Regions from separate parts of the Marinobacter psychrophilus genome, predicted to be linked through region 2. Evidence: riboswitches for the same ligand, from Rfam matches in the RefSeq annotation. Region 2 holds a riboswitch; the other holds the start of a gene.
The links. A riboswitch is a leader RNA that binds a small molecule or an ion and turns the genes downstream of it on or off. The one in region 2 is predicted to bind cyclic di-GMP.
Positions count from the first base shown of each region.

Region 1: it holds a riboswitch for cyclic di-GMP, as region 2 does, so the genes downstream of both, ABA45_RS18295 (PEP-CTERM sorting domain-containing protein) here and ABA45_RS01965 (DUF4402 domain-containing protein) in region 2, are expected to answer to the same signal.

Region 1 is NZ_CP011494.1:2,289,839-2,296,690, reverse strand. Features, by position in the region: partial or broken gene ABA45_RS10285 (exosortase/archaeosortase family protein) at 1-703, opposite strand, end outside; gene ABA45_RS19385 (PEP-CTERM sorting domain-containing protein) at 821-1,462, opposite strand; gene ABA45_RS18295 (PEP-CTERM sorting domain-containing protein) at 2,523-3,245, opposite strand; cyclic di-GMP riboswitch class I at 3,287-3,369, opposite strand; gene ABA45_RS10270 (tetratricopeptide repeat protein) at 3,564-5,993, opposite strand; gene prsR (PEP-CTERM-box response regulator transcription factor) at 6,149-6,852, opposite strand, start outside.
Region 2 is NZ_CP011494.1:447,904-454,755, reverse strand. Features, by position in the region: gene ABA45_RS01975 (fimbrial biogenesis chaperone) at 1-137, opposite strand, end outside; gene ABA45_RS01970 (DUF4402 domain-containing protein) at 297-770, opposite strand; gene ABA45_RS01965 (DUF4402 domain-containing protein) at 1,102-1,659, opposite strand; cyclic di-GMP riboswitch class I at 1,795-1,883, opposite strand; gene ABA45_RS01960 (DUF4402 domain-containing protein) at 1,935-2,489, opposite strand; cyclic di-GMP riboswitch class I at 2,624-2,712, opposite strand; gene ABA45_RS01955 (hypothetical protein) at 2,849-3,067, opposite strand; gene ABA45_RS01950 (DUF4402 domain-containing protein) at 3,105-3,656, opposite strand; gene ABA45_RS01945 (bifunctional diguanylate cyclase/phosphodiesterase) at 4,455-6,852, shown strand, end outside.

The DNA of each region.
Region 1 (6,852 bases), 1.8 Mb from region 2:
AGACTTCTGGCGCCGACGGGCTGCGCCAAGGCCTACAATACCAAGACCTAGAAGAGTCAAGGTGCCTGGCTCTGGGACTGTCGTTCAATATAGATGTCATGGCGTCCAGCAGGATAGTGATGGCGAAGTAGCGAGTACCGGAGCAGCCGTCTTCAATGACCAGCCGGCCGAAGGGCACGGTAATGCTGTTGCCTTCTATGAGTGCTGGCATATCCATCCAGCGCACCCAGGTACCCACTACGGCGCTTGCAAGGTGGACGAGTGCCGGTACTAAATCGGTCCAGAACGGTAACGATAGTGACAAAACCAGAATGTAAGGCAAAAAGCTGATTAGGCGCTGCTAGCCCAGTAACGCCCAGGTTACGCCAGCGATGCCCGCGGGCAGGGCAAAATAGGCGAGGGTGTCGATGCGGGCAGGTTCCAGCGCGGCCCAGCCCAGGGTGATCACAATTAAGGCCAGTGCGCCGGTTTTGTAAAAGGGCCTTTGCTGATGGGTTAACGCTTTATTTGGCGCCGGCGGGTGGGTGATAACCAACCACAGAAAAATGAGTGCGGTTGCGAGGCCGTGGGCGAGGACTTGTTCGAATTCTAGCCAAGCCTCGCCAAGCCTGACCCAGGTGGGCAAGAAGATCAAAACAGAGATCGCAGTAGCCAGCAAATAGGGTTTTGCTACTGGGATATTTTGTAGTGTTTTCCGTAACATTGCGCGTCCACCGAGTGTTATAAACGTGTTCAGCATACTGGGCTTTCAGGTTTGGGCAAACACAAAAACAAGACAAAAAAAAGCCAGCTGAAGCTGGCCTTTTTCAATGCTGAACAATCAGGCTTTCTGACGACGACGGGCTGCGCCCAGGCCGGCAATGCCGAGGCCCAGAAGAGCTAGTGTGCCAGGCTCTGGAACGTCAGTAACGATGACGTTGTCCAGAAAGTTCCCTATGGTGCCAGTGGATGGAACGATGGCTTTGAACGCTATCTTAGAAGTTTCTGATGTCGCCATAAAATTGTAAGTGGCGAGAGACCAGTCTCCTCTTGGCCCATTAACGATGTTAAATGTGTCTCCGTTATCACTTTCGTCTCCGAGGTAAAAGCTGAACTCTTCTGCTGGGTTGGTGTTTGCTCTTGCGCTGTAAGCGAAAGACACCTCATAGATGCTTCCGATTACTGAATCAAAGCTTTGGAAAATTGAGTAAGGGCCGCCATTCGTAGAGTTTAACTCGAGGTACTGGGATCCATCGTATGGGGCAGGTCCCCTCGGTTGAGCGCCAATGTCACGGTTCCAAAGCTCTACTTTTCCAGTTGAGCCCCATCCTGGCAGACTTGTCAGGAACGTAGATCCAGAAACCCCTGGGTCTTCGAAACTACCATTAGTAAGAAGATTTGCGTTTGCTAGCGAGCTCACGCTCAAAACGGCAGCAGCTACAACGCCTGTAAGGAGTGCGGTTCTCAGTTGTACTTTTTTCATGATGATTCACCTGTGGTTTTGTTGATCTCTGCGCCAAAAATGATTTGAGCCGGGAGGTTTTGAGTCTTAACTTTGGGCAGCTTTAGACTTGATGTATTGCTAGCAAAAAAAAGGCCAAGTTATTAATTAACATTTAATACAGTAGGTTAGAGTATATTTAAGACTGAAAAAAAGAGCGATTCTGGGATATATGTATAAAATGTCGACACCAGTATTTGTGTTGAGGCGGCCATGGGGGTTTGCTGTGCCATGTAAAACGAGATCTTTCCGGCTCTGGCCTGTCTGGAGCTTGGTTTGATCATGCTTAGGGGGGTTACGTTGGTGCGAGCCGCTTCCTGGGTCTGTGTAAAAAAACCTGATACGCCATAAAAAAAGGGCTGCTGAACGTGTGGTTCAGCAGCCCTTATAAGTGGGGCGTTTTGAGGTAGTGTCAGAAAATTTTACATAGATTGCTTTACAGTATTCAGGTGCTCCTGCATCTCCACACTTTCCGGCGCCAGTGCCTGCTCGATAAGCAAGGCAGGGACAGATTTGAAATCTGTCCCTAGTCTGGTTTTGGCCCATAAAAAAGCCAGCCGAAGCTGACTTTTTCACTTAACCCTAAGCGGCTAGTAGCTTCAGAAAGCAATATAGCGGTCAAGTTACAAAAATACACAAAATACAGAAGGGTAGAATCGGTTAAAAAGTAATCGCGAGTGCGAGGTTATGGTAAGTGTATAAAATGTCGACGCCGTGACTGTCGTGATTTTGCAGTTCTTGCATGGGGAGCGTAATTCGCTAGGGAATACAACGATGTCACCTTTACAGAGGGATTTTCGTTCTCGGCAGCCGCATAGATCTATCGCTCGTTCAAGTTGCGTGAGTTCCCCATGACAAGTCTTAAAATCAATAGGTCGAGGTAATGTAAGGTAATGAGCGATAGCGTAAAGAAAGTCGACGTTCGTTTTTAGGGGGGGGTGTTGATAGTGCTGAGGAAAGTGCTGGTTATTCAGAATTGGAAATACACAAATTTAAAATAAAAAAAGCCAGCCGAAGCTGGCTTCTTACTACTCAACCGAAATCAGGCTTTCTGACGACGGCGAGCTGCGCCAAGTCCTGCAAGGCCAAGGCCGAGGAGGGCCAGGGTGCCGGGCTCGGGGACCGGGATTACGTCGGAGATGCCTACGACCATGTCATTGTAATCACCATCGTTGCTGCAGTTGGTATTGCAAAGATCTTCGAAGGCAAGAACCACATCGCTACCGCTTAGGCCAGACACTGAGTTGCTTGACGTATCAAACATGAGCATATGGTCAAAGCCGTCCGAGTTTAGTGAGGTGTGGCTGTACCAGGTAAAGCCGTTATTGTTAACGGTATTGGCCAGATAAAAACCAAAGTTTTTACCGATGTTGGCAACAACATTGGTTGATGCGTTGGTGGCAGTTCCTGCGAGCAAGTCAAATTCCACGGTCGCATCTGTGGTGAAGCCGCCGGTACCCGGGCTTTGCGATCCTGAGAACAGCTCAAGCGTATCACCAACAACCACGTTGCCGGACCCATCATAGGAAAAACTGTAGATGCCAAAGTTGTTGTTGTTTCTGAATCCTGCCAGTTCAAGAAACAAAAAAGCCGTAATATCATCGTTGTTGTTGCTAGTGTCTGTCAGCACAACTGATTCGAGACCAGTATCAGTGACGCCATTGTAGGTGCCATTCGAAAGGATGGTGCCCAAGCTTGGCACCGCGTGGGCTGCTGCTGAAGCCAAGCATAATGCTGCTACGCAAAGAGTTGTTTTAAATTTCATAGGTGCTCTCCGGTTGTTTAGCTCTAATTCCGTATAGTTCGCCTTGCAACCAGGCTATCTCTTCTTCTTGTTGAGACCCTTGGCTTTCCGTCCCATCTTCGCAAATGGTTTGGCTTCTGGTCAGGCTCTTGCCTTTTCCCTATGCAATATGAAGCGATTACTGTGCCAACTTTCAAATTCATTGTTTATTAAAGGTTTTTTTACGTTCTGATTTTGTGCCTGTAAAGAAACCTGACATTCGCATCAAAAAAGCCGCTGAATAGTGGGTTCAGCGGCTTTTTTGGTTTTGCTAGCTAACCTGCGGAGTGTCAGGTTGCTTTACAGTGCCTCGTTAATGGCTTTCAAGTGTCCCTGAATTTCTGCGTTGTCTGGCGCTAGCGCCAAGGCCTTCTCAATGATGGGCTTGGCCTCTGCGTGGTTACCGCCCAGGTGCAGAACCCATCCGTGGGTGTCGAGTATGTCTGGCGCTTCGGGCGCCAGCTCGCTGGCGCGGCTGGCGAGTTCTACGGCGCGGCTGTTGTTCTTTTCACGTAGTAGCCAAGCCAGGTTGTTCAGCGCCACCACGTTGTTAGGCTGCGTTAACACAACTTGTTCATACAACTCGGTTGCTGCCTGATCCTGCTGTTGGTTCATTTGCAGGTCGGCCTGGGCCATTAGAATGGCGACGTGGTTGTTGTGGGTTTCTGCGGCGGCTTGAAGTGCTTCTAGCGCCTCAGCATTTTTACCCTGAGTGATGAGTATGCGGGCAGGCAGCAGTGCGAAGCCGACGTTTTCGGGCTGAATGGCAATGGCTTCTGCTGCTTTAGCCAGGGCCGTTGAGTAATCTTCGGCCTGTGCGCTGATAACAGATTCTGCGGCCAATAGCTGTCCGTAGGCTCTGTAGCCGATGGGGTTATCTTCGTTGGCCATTGGCTCAAGAATCGTTCGTGCATGTTTTACATCGCTTTGTTGTATGTGGATTAACGCAGACAACAAGCTGGCGTTTGGTGCCAGTGGCGGATGCGTTTCAGCAACGGTGCCCAGCCACTGTTGAACTTCTTCCACGCTGTGGGTGGTAGCGTAAATCTGGCCGGCCTGCTGAAGCGGTCCGATCACCTCCGGGGTTATAACGGCGGCGGCCAGGAGTTGTTCAACGGCTTTGTCTGGGCTGTTGGTCGAGGCATACAGGCTTGCCAGGGCCAGGCGCGCCTGCTGCATATCTGGGTTGTCTACTGTCAGTTGCTCAAGGCGAATCAAAGCGAAGTCGGAGTTACCCATGCGCCCGTCGGCGATTGCCGCCAGCAGGAGCGCTTGAGGCTCGTTGCCGTAGCCATTGACCAGCGAATCGCGTACGTCTTCGGCTTCGCGGGTTTCACCGCTGTCGATCAGCAGGCTTAAATAGATAGCTGTGCTTGCCCAATCTGCTGGCTGGGCGGTAAACGCCATCCGCAATTGGCCCAAGGCCTGTTCGGTTTGCTGGTTATTGATGTAGTGCCGGGCCAGCGCAATCCTTAAACGGGTGCGATCGGGTTCGTTGCTAATGGCTTTGCTCAAACTGGTGACGCCCGCGGCTTCCTGGCCGGGCATGCTCAGGGCCAGAACGCCGTGCATGGCCAGCAGATCGTTGTCGTTGGGGCGGGCTTTTACGGCACGTTCCAGAGTGGCGAGTGCTTCTTCCCGTTCGCCCACGTCAATCTGGGCCATGGTAGAGGCCCGAATAAAGCGGGTTGGGGTGGTTTCCGGGTCCAGATTTCCAGACAGCAATTCGGCGCCTTCTTCCAATTCACCGGTACCTGCAGACAGGGTGCCCAACATTAAGGCCAGCTGTTCGTTGTCGGGGTCTAGCTTGCGCATGTCCCGCAGCATGGTTTTGGCTTCGTCAAAGTTGCCAGCTTGAATGGCGGCGATAACGGCTTTGCTCTGTTCGCGGGAGCCTGAGTCGGTTTGTTCGGCCAGGATGCGGCTGTATACCTGGGCTTCGGTGATTTTGCCCTGTTCAGTCAACACCCGTGACAACAGCGACAGTAACTTGCCTCTTAATGGCATGAATATGTCGGATGCCGGCATTTGGGTAACGGCGTCGGTGAGTGTGGCGGTGGCGGGCTCCAGTTCATCAAGCTGGTATTGGGCCAGGCCTTTCAGATAGAGAACGGCTGGCGTGGTTTCGTGGCTGGCCAACCAATCGTTGGCGGCCCCGAGCGCCGTGCGGGCATTGCCTTGTTGAATATGGGTCTCTATTAGACCGGTTATCGCATCCACGCTGGTTGAGTAATTGGCGCTAATGTCTCGGTAGGCGGTGATTGCTCCGTCTACGTCGCCAGACAAGCGCATGGCTTTGGCTTCGATCAGGGACGCTTCGAGTTTTTCATCAGAGCTTTCGGGGTTTGCCAGTGCCAGGGTTTCGATGGCAGACAGGTGTTTGCGTTCTTCCACATAGGCCCGGGCCAAAGGCAGGGCCACCGCTTGCGGGTAGTCTTTCAGCCAGGGCTCCAGCAGCTCAACGGCCTGTTTGTTGGCGCCCAGTTCCAAGTAGAGTTCGCCCAGCCGGGCAATGTGGCTGACGTTGTCTGGCTCGGTCTGGATAGCGTTTTTGATTTCGAGAATAGCCGAGCGGAACTGGCCCTGCTCGGCGTAGGTGTCTGCGCGACTCAGGTGCGACAGCGCTTCGGAGGTATCCGGGCCGCTGTTACAGGCGCTCAGCAAGGGCAGTATAAGAGTGCCCAGCAGGATCAGCCGTGGGAGTTTTTTCTTTGGTGTTGTTATCGACATCGTTTATGGCTCCGATGAAGGTAGGGGCAGATTTGAAATCTGTCCCTAAGTTTGGGTAGGGGAACAGATTTGAAATCTGTCCTCGGTTTAACTTTTAGCGTAGAGGACGGATTTGAAGTTCGTCTCTGGCTCCGTCCCCGTCCTCGATACTTGGGTTAGCTTTCCGCAGCCTCGACTGAGGTGTTAATCCGGTATTTGTCAGTCAGGTTGTACAGGGTGGGGCGGGTAACCCCTAGAAGTCGGGATGCTTGCGCCATGTTGAAGTTGCTGGTGCGCAGGGCTTGAACGATGGCAGCGCGTTCGGCGTTTTCTCGTACTTTGCGCAGGTTCAGTTGGCTTTCGTTGGCGTCTGTGTTGTCTGTGCTTAGGGGCAGCTGAAGATCATCTATAGTGATGCGTTTGCCGTCGGCCATAATCACCGAGCGTTTTATTTTGTTGATCATTTCGCGCACGTTGCCGGGCCAGGGGTAGGTCTCAATGGCGCTTATGGCGTCGTCACAGAAGCTCAGGCCGGGCCGGTCTAGTTGTTTGCTCAGACTTTTCAACAGTGATTGGGCGATGACCAAGGCGTCGCCGTCGCGGTCACGCACCGCGGGCAGATCCAGGGTGATTTCGCTGATGCGGTAGTAAAGGTCTTCGCGGAAGGTGCCTTCCTGAATCAGTTCGTTGACATTGCGGTGGGTAGCACACACCACGCGTACGTCTACGGGCGTGGGTTTTAGTGACCCGACTCGGTCTACCACTCGTTCCTGCAGGAAACGCAGCAGTTTGGCTTGTAGCGCCATGGGCATGTCGCCAATTTCATCTAGAAACAGGGTGCCGCCGTTGGCGCTTTCAATTTTGCCTTTTTTGCTTTGAG
Region 2 (6,852 bases):
AATGCGCCAGTTTCGCTCATTCGGCGATTAACCAGGGAAATGCGATAGGTTGCGCTCTCGGTGCCATTATTGATCAGTTCAAGTTGCGCCGCGCGCTGGTTTCCTGCGAAGACGATCCTGGTCGGATATAACATCATCTCAGCCAAGGCATGGCTCACAGGTAATAAAAGGAGGAGGACGAACAGAGTGAGTCGGTGAAAGAAATTCATGGCTCTGTTTTTTTGGTTCAAGGCGTGTGGCATTGTTCGGGATCCTTATTAGCTTCATCCGGGCAAGCCGACGCGGGCGACTGCCGTTTAATTGTAGCTCACTGTCACGGAGAAGGTGCCGGAGTAGCTGCCGTGGGCTTGGTCGCTGCCCACATTGAGCGTTCCTCCAACCGATAGGGCCTGTGAGCCTCCGGCTCCCAGTTGCCCTTCCGCGCCTGAGGGGGTACTGAGAAAATTGTTGATGAACATATCGATACCCGAACCCTTCAAGCTGACGAAGTCATTACCGGGCAGTTGAATGGTATAGGTCGCGTTAGGGTCGCCACTGACCGTAAATTGTGCAGCGGTACCTTGGCTCGATGGTATCAGCACGACGCCGCCGCCGGCGTTGCGATTGCCATTGGTACTGACCGTCACGGAACCGCTGTTACCGGCCACAAAACTGCCAAAGGACAAGCTCTGGACATTGTCGATCGCAACGCTCGCTTGTGCCAAACTGGCGGGAACCACCATTGAAGCCAGGGCGACGCCGGCCAGTATTCTCGGCAAGCATGACGTCATTGCGGCGCTTCTTTTTGGAATGACCATACTCGTTGTCCGTCACGGTAACGCCGACATTGTTTCTGGCGGATCGGGTATCATCGGCGACATTTAACATCACGTCGCTGATAAAAGCATTTGGAGAGTATATCAAGATAATATCATTGACGTTGACGGGGCAATGACAACCGTACTGGCCGCAATATTGATGCTGTCTGCAAACGCATTGACACTGATAACGGCGATTGTCGTTATCAGTGTCAATTCAAGGGAGGCGCATCTAAAAAGTTGTTGATACCCCACCTTGAATTTCATCAACTTGGCACTCGTTTTTCTCGAGTGAAGCGGACGCTTAGTTGTACTCTACAGTCGCTGTCACGTCACCAGTATAATTAGCATCAGGTTGGTCTGACGCAACGGTCAACTTGCCACCCAAGTAAATGGACTGGGCGCCGGAACCGCTCAGCGTACCGGTTCCGACTTCATCGGTTGTTGCGCCGGCAGCGGTAAGGTCACTGATGTTGCTCAACGCCATAGTAGAAGTACCAGCGTCATCGCCAGTAAGCTGAGAATCGCCGGACCAAGTAATACCATAGGTCGAGTTGTCATCACCTGTAACGTCGAATTTGGCGGCAGTTGGAGTGGAGCCTGAGATAGACAGAATAGGCCCGGTTGTTGTTCGGGCACCATCGGTTGCAACGGTCACTGTGCCACCGGCGCCAGGCGCAAACTTACCGAAAACCAGATCAGCCGATTTTGTGATCTCAATTGGTACGATTACGGTGGCGCTTGAATTGCTCGAAGCTGCTTTGGCTGCGAAGCTGTTAGACGCACCAAATGCCCCGACCGCAACGACCGAAGCCAGCGCAGCAAAACGAAAAGTTCTGTTAAAGAAAATGGATGAGTTCATTAAAATTCCCCTATTAAGCATACCGCCGGATTGACGGTTAACAACTGCTTGGTTTAATACCAGTCGGGGGGGTCCGAAAACACAATCTTGGTGCGGCGGATACAGTAAGACTGCATCCAAAATAAACACATAAATGCTGGCGGTCCCGCTGTCATAGGACGGTTTAGTCCGTTAGACCGGTAACTTTGAGTCCCCGCCTTTCGACGGGTTTACTTTTTCTACTTTCTTAGCGTAATTGAAGCTTGGCACTCGCTTTTGTCGAGCACGGCGGCCGCTTAGTTGTACTCTACAGTCGCTGTCACGTCGCCAGTATAATTACCGTCAGCTTGGGTTGCACCAACGGTCAACTCTCCACCCAGATAGATGGACTGGGCGCCGGAACCGCTCAGCGTACCGCTTGAGACTTCACCGGTTGTTGCGCCGGCAGCGGTAAGGTCACTGATCTTGCTTAAAGCCATAGTCTCCGAAGAACCGGAGTCAGTCAGCACGGCAGCGCCGGACCAAGTAATACCGTAGGTCGAGTCGTTATCACCTATGACGTCGAATTTGGCGGCGGTTGGAGTGGCACCTGAGACAGACAGAATAGGCCCGGTTGTTGTTCGGGCACCATCGGTGGCAACAGTCACTTCGCCACCGGCGCCAGGCGCAAACTTACCGAAAATCAGATCCGTCGTTTTTGAGATCTCAATTGGTACGATTACGGTGGCGCTTGAATTGCTTGAAGCTGCTTTGGCTGCGAAGCTGTTAGACGCACCAAATGCCCCGATCGCAACGACCGAAGCCATCGCAGCAAAACGAAAAGTTCTGTTAAAGAAAATGGATGAGTTCATTAAAATTCCCCTATTAAGCATACCGCCGGATTGACGGTTAACAACTGCTTGGTTTAATACCAGTCGGGGGGGTCCGAAAACACAATCTTGGTGCGGCGGACACAATAAAACTGCATCCGAAAAAACACATAAATGTTGGCGGTCCCGCTGTCATAGGACGGTTTAGTCCGTTAGACCGGTAACTTTGCGTCCCCGCCTTTCGACGGGTTTACCTTTTCTACAATTTGACACTAACTGAGATTTGCTTTTTTAGTAAATAAGCAAAGTCACGTACCTGTCCAAATACTGCAGGACAGCCCTTCACTACTCTGGTTCAGCATAGAAAGCACAACGTTGTCAGCGATTCTTGAGGCCAAACGTTACGCAGAAACCTCGCCAAACCCCATATATCTAGGGTTTGGTGTATAGATTGCAACGCCGTTGGCGCGGGTAATCACCTGCTCGCTACCGCTATGCGGAGTAAGGCTGATGGTCAAATAGCCATAAACGGACTGGTTGCCACTTCGCTCCACAACAAACGCCAGAACCGGTGCTTTGTCAGCCGGCAGCCGCAGGTCGAGATGCATCAGCGCAATCATCCGATTGGCACTCGCTTTTCTCGAGTTAGGCGGACGTTTAGTTGTACTCTACAGTCGCTGTCACGTCGCCAATATAAGTACCATTAGCCTGGCCTGAAGTAACGGACAGCTCGCCACCCAGGTAGATGGACTGGGCGCCGCCAGCGCCCAGCTCACCGCTTGTAACTTCACCGTTTGTTACACCGGCAGCGGTAAGGTCACTTATCTTGCTCAAAGCCATAGTCTCCGAAGAAACGGAGTCAGTCAGCATGGCAGCACCAGACCAAGTAATACCATAGGTCGCGCTGTTATCACCCGTGACGTCGAATTTGGCGGCGGCTGGAGTGGAACCTGCGGAAGACAGAATAGGCCCGCTTGCTGTTCGGACACCATCGGTGGCAACGGTCACGTCGCCACCGGCGCCAGGCGCAAATTTACCGAAATTCAGATCCGCCGAGTTTGTGATTGCGATTGGTACGATTACGGTGGCGCTCGAATTGCTTGTAGCGCCGGCAGCGAAACTGCTAGGCGCCCCAAATGCCCAGAGCGTAAAAGCCGAAGCCAGCGCAGCACGTCGAAAAGTTTTGTTAAGGAAAATAGATGAGTTCATGGTGATTTCCCTGTAAGCATGCCGCCGGATTATGACGATTAGCAATTGCTTGATTTAATACCCGTCGGGGAGGATTCGAACACACAACGGTGAAGGCGGATGCAGCGAACACATACTCGGAAGACATACATGAAATGTAGGCGTTCCCGCTGTCATAGAGCTGTTAAGTCCGCTCGAACGGTAACTTTGCGTTATTACTTTTCGACAGGTTCACTTTTTTATAATTTTTAAGGTAGCTAAGATCTGCTTTCCTCGCAAGTAGGTGAAGTCGTACGCCTGTCAGATACTGCAGAATGACCCTCTGGCCTGCTGGTTAGACAAATAGATTAGGGAATGATGATGACTGCCCAGCTTAAAGGCACAAGAAATCGTCAGGAATCTGCCAAAGTTGGAAGTGGCTTAAGGGTAAACTCAGAAAACCGCGAATGGAATTTTGTAGTGGCCAACGAATTCCGAACAGCACTCCAGTCACCCCGTAATCTGTGCGAAGCACGACAAAATTAACTAAGCTGCACAGTCTTCTAGCGAGTTTGTTCAAGTAGTCAACGAGGTGAGGCTGGGCAGCTTCCAAGTGCAACACTCGGTCTAATGAACGTTTGATATGCACCATATAGGTCACCCATTTCAATGCTATAGTAGAATATCTATCTCTGAGCCAAACCATTACACAGAAGCATAAAAAAATCATGTTAAGCCTGCCAAATCAGTTCCTCGGGTGCACTTGTTTGAACATCTCACTACGGTTTCGCTGGAGCAGCTTTCCGCTTCTAGCCCCACAGCAGAACGGACTGCAGCACCATGAGTGACATTGAATTTTCTGTGCTGAAAGCGCAGCAGGAAATCCATGAATTGATCGCACAGCAACGCCCGCTGGAACAGACCCTGGACGCGATAGCTGTCTGGGCCGATAGTATGATGCCCGGTGCGCTGGTTTCCATCATGCGGTTTAACCCGGACACCAAGAATCTAAGCCTAATGCCCACCAGCCGGTTTTCTGATGATTTTTTCCGGGCCATGCAGGACATTCCAGTGGCTGAGAACATGGGCACTTGCGGCACGGCGGCCTTCACCAAAAACCTGGTTATTACTGAAAATATTCAGAAAGATCGCTGCTGGGACGGTTACCGTGACATTGCTGAGGCAGAGGGAGTGATTGCCTGCTGGTCAATGCCAATTCTAACCTCGAAGAAGGAGCTCCTGGGCACCTTCGCCACCTACTATTCTGCACCCGCTAGCCCGACCGCAGAAGCTCAGCGCAATCTAGCCCGGGGCGCTTCCCTCACCGCACTGGCCATTCTCCGCCACCGGGATACGGAAGACTTTTACGTCCTCTCCGAGCAGCATCAAGCCCTGTTCGATAACCATCCTTATGGAATGTGCCTCTTTGATATGGGTGGCCACTTCCAGAGCTGTAACACGGCTATGGAAGGCATTACCGGCTATACGGCAGATCGCTTGTATGGCCTACACTTCAATCACTTTGTTGAACTTGAGCACCGCGCACTATCCCAGAAGGCGTTTGACAGAGCCCAAAACGGTGAGACCATCACCTACGAAACCATACGAAACCACGCAGCTGGCCACCCCTACTTTCTGGAGATCACCAACTTTCCGGTCACCATTCAGGGTGAGATTGTTGGCGTCTACGGTATCTGCCGAGACATTACCGATAGCAAAGATCAGGATGCGGAAATGCGCCTGCTCAAACGTGGCATAGAAGCAAATCCCAGCGGTATCGTTATGGTAGACGCACTCCATCCAGAGATGCTGATGGTCTATGCCAACCCGGCGTTTTCAGAAATAACCGGTTATACCCACAGCGACATCGTTGGGCATAGCTGGCACGTTCTTAATGGCGAAAACACATCAGCGGAAGCCGTCGAAACCATAGAGCGCGGCTTGCGCCATCAAACCAAGATTAACGTTGAGCTGATTAACTATCGGAAAGACGGCACGACTTTTTGGAACCATCTCCGGGTCAGCCCCGTGTTTGACACGGAAGGCCTCTGCACTCACTTCATCAGCACCCTGCAAGATATTAGCCACCAAAAGGAGCAGCAAGCTCAGATTACCTTTCAGGCAACCTATGACCTGCTAACTGGCTTACCTAACGAGGCCTTGTTTAAAGCGACACTGCGTGACGCATTGACTGCGGATGATGGGCGTGTATCGTTGGCCGCCATGTATCTGGGCCTGGACGGGTTCAAACATATTAATGATGACCTAGGACGCCCTGTGGGCGACCAGGTACTCATCACCATTGCCCAGCGCCTGACAGATCTGATCGAGCCTGAGGCGACCGTTGCCCGACTGGATGGGGATGAGTTTGGCCTGTTGGTAGCCGGCTACACGAACCGAAACGAGGTCATCCAGCTGGCTAAGCGTATATTGGCTAACATTGCTCAGCCGATCGACGTGGATGGCCAGATGGTTCAAATCAGTGCCAGCATCGGGATTGCCTGTAACGGCGGGCCTCTGGCCGCCCCCTATGAACTGCTCCGATTTGCCGGCCTTGCCCTGGAGCGGGCTAAGCGGCAGGGCAGAAACACCTGGCAATGGTACAGTTATCAGAAAACCGAGCACCACCGGCTCAGCGTAAATACGAGGCATGACCTTCACGCCGCGCTGAAGGAAAACCAGTTTGAAATCCATTACCAGCCGCTGGTGGACGCCGTTACCGGACACATGCGCAGTGTGGAAGCTTTGGTGCGGTGGCATCATCCCACCCGGGGGATGGTCTCCCCCGGTGAATTCATTCCACTGGCCGAGCAAACCGGCCAGATAGTGCCCCTAGGCCTCTGGATTCTCGAGCAGGCCTGCGCAGAAATGGCAGACTTCAATGCCCATAGAGGGCAGGCATTGCCGGTTGCAGTCAACATATCATCACTGCAGTTTGTTCGTGACGGCTTCCTTGACGACGTCCGCCGGGTACTCAACGAAACCGGCCTGCCGCCGCAACTGCTGGAAATGGAAGTAACTGAAAGCGTCCTGCTGGACGGAGACAAGCCGGTGATCGAGCTGATGGAAACCCTGAAAACCCTGGGCGTACGCATGGTCCTGGATGATTTCGGGACTGGCTATTCCAGCCTGAGTTACCTTCAGGACCTGCCCGTTCACAAAGTGAAACTTGATCGCAGCTTTGTGGAGAAAATCGCAACAGATCACAAGGTGGCCGCCATCGTTGAGGCCGTGATCA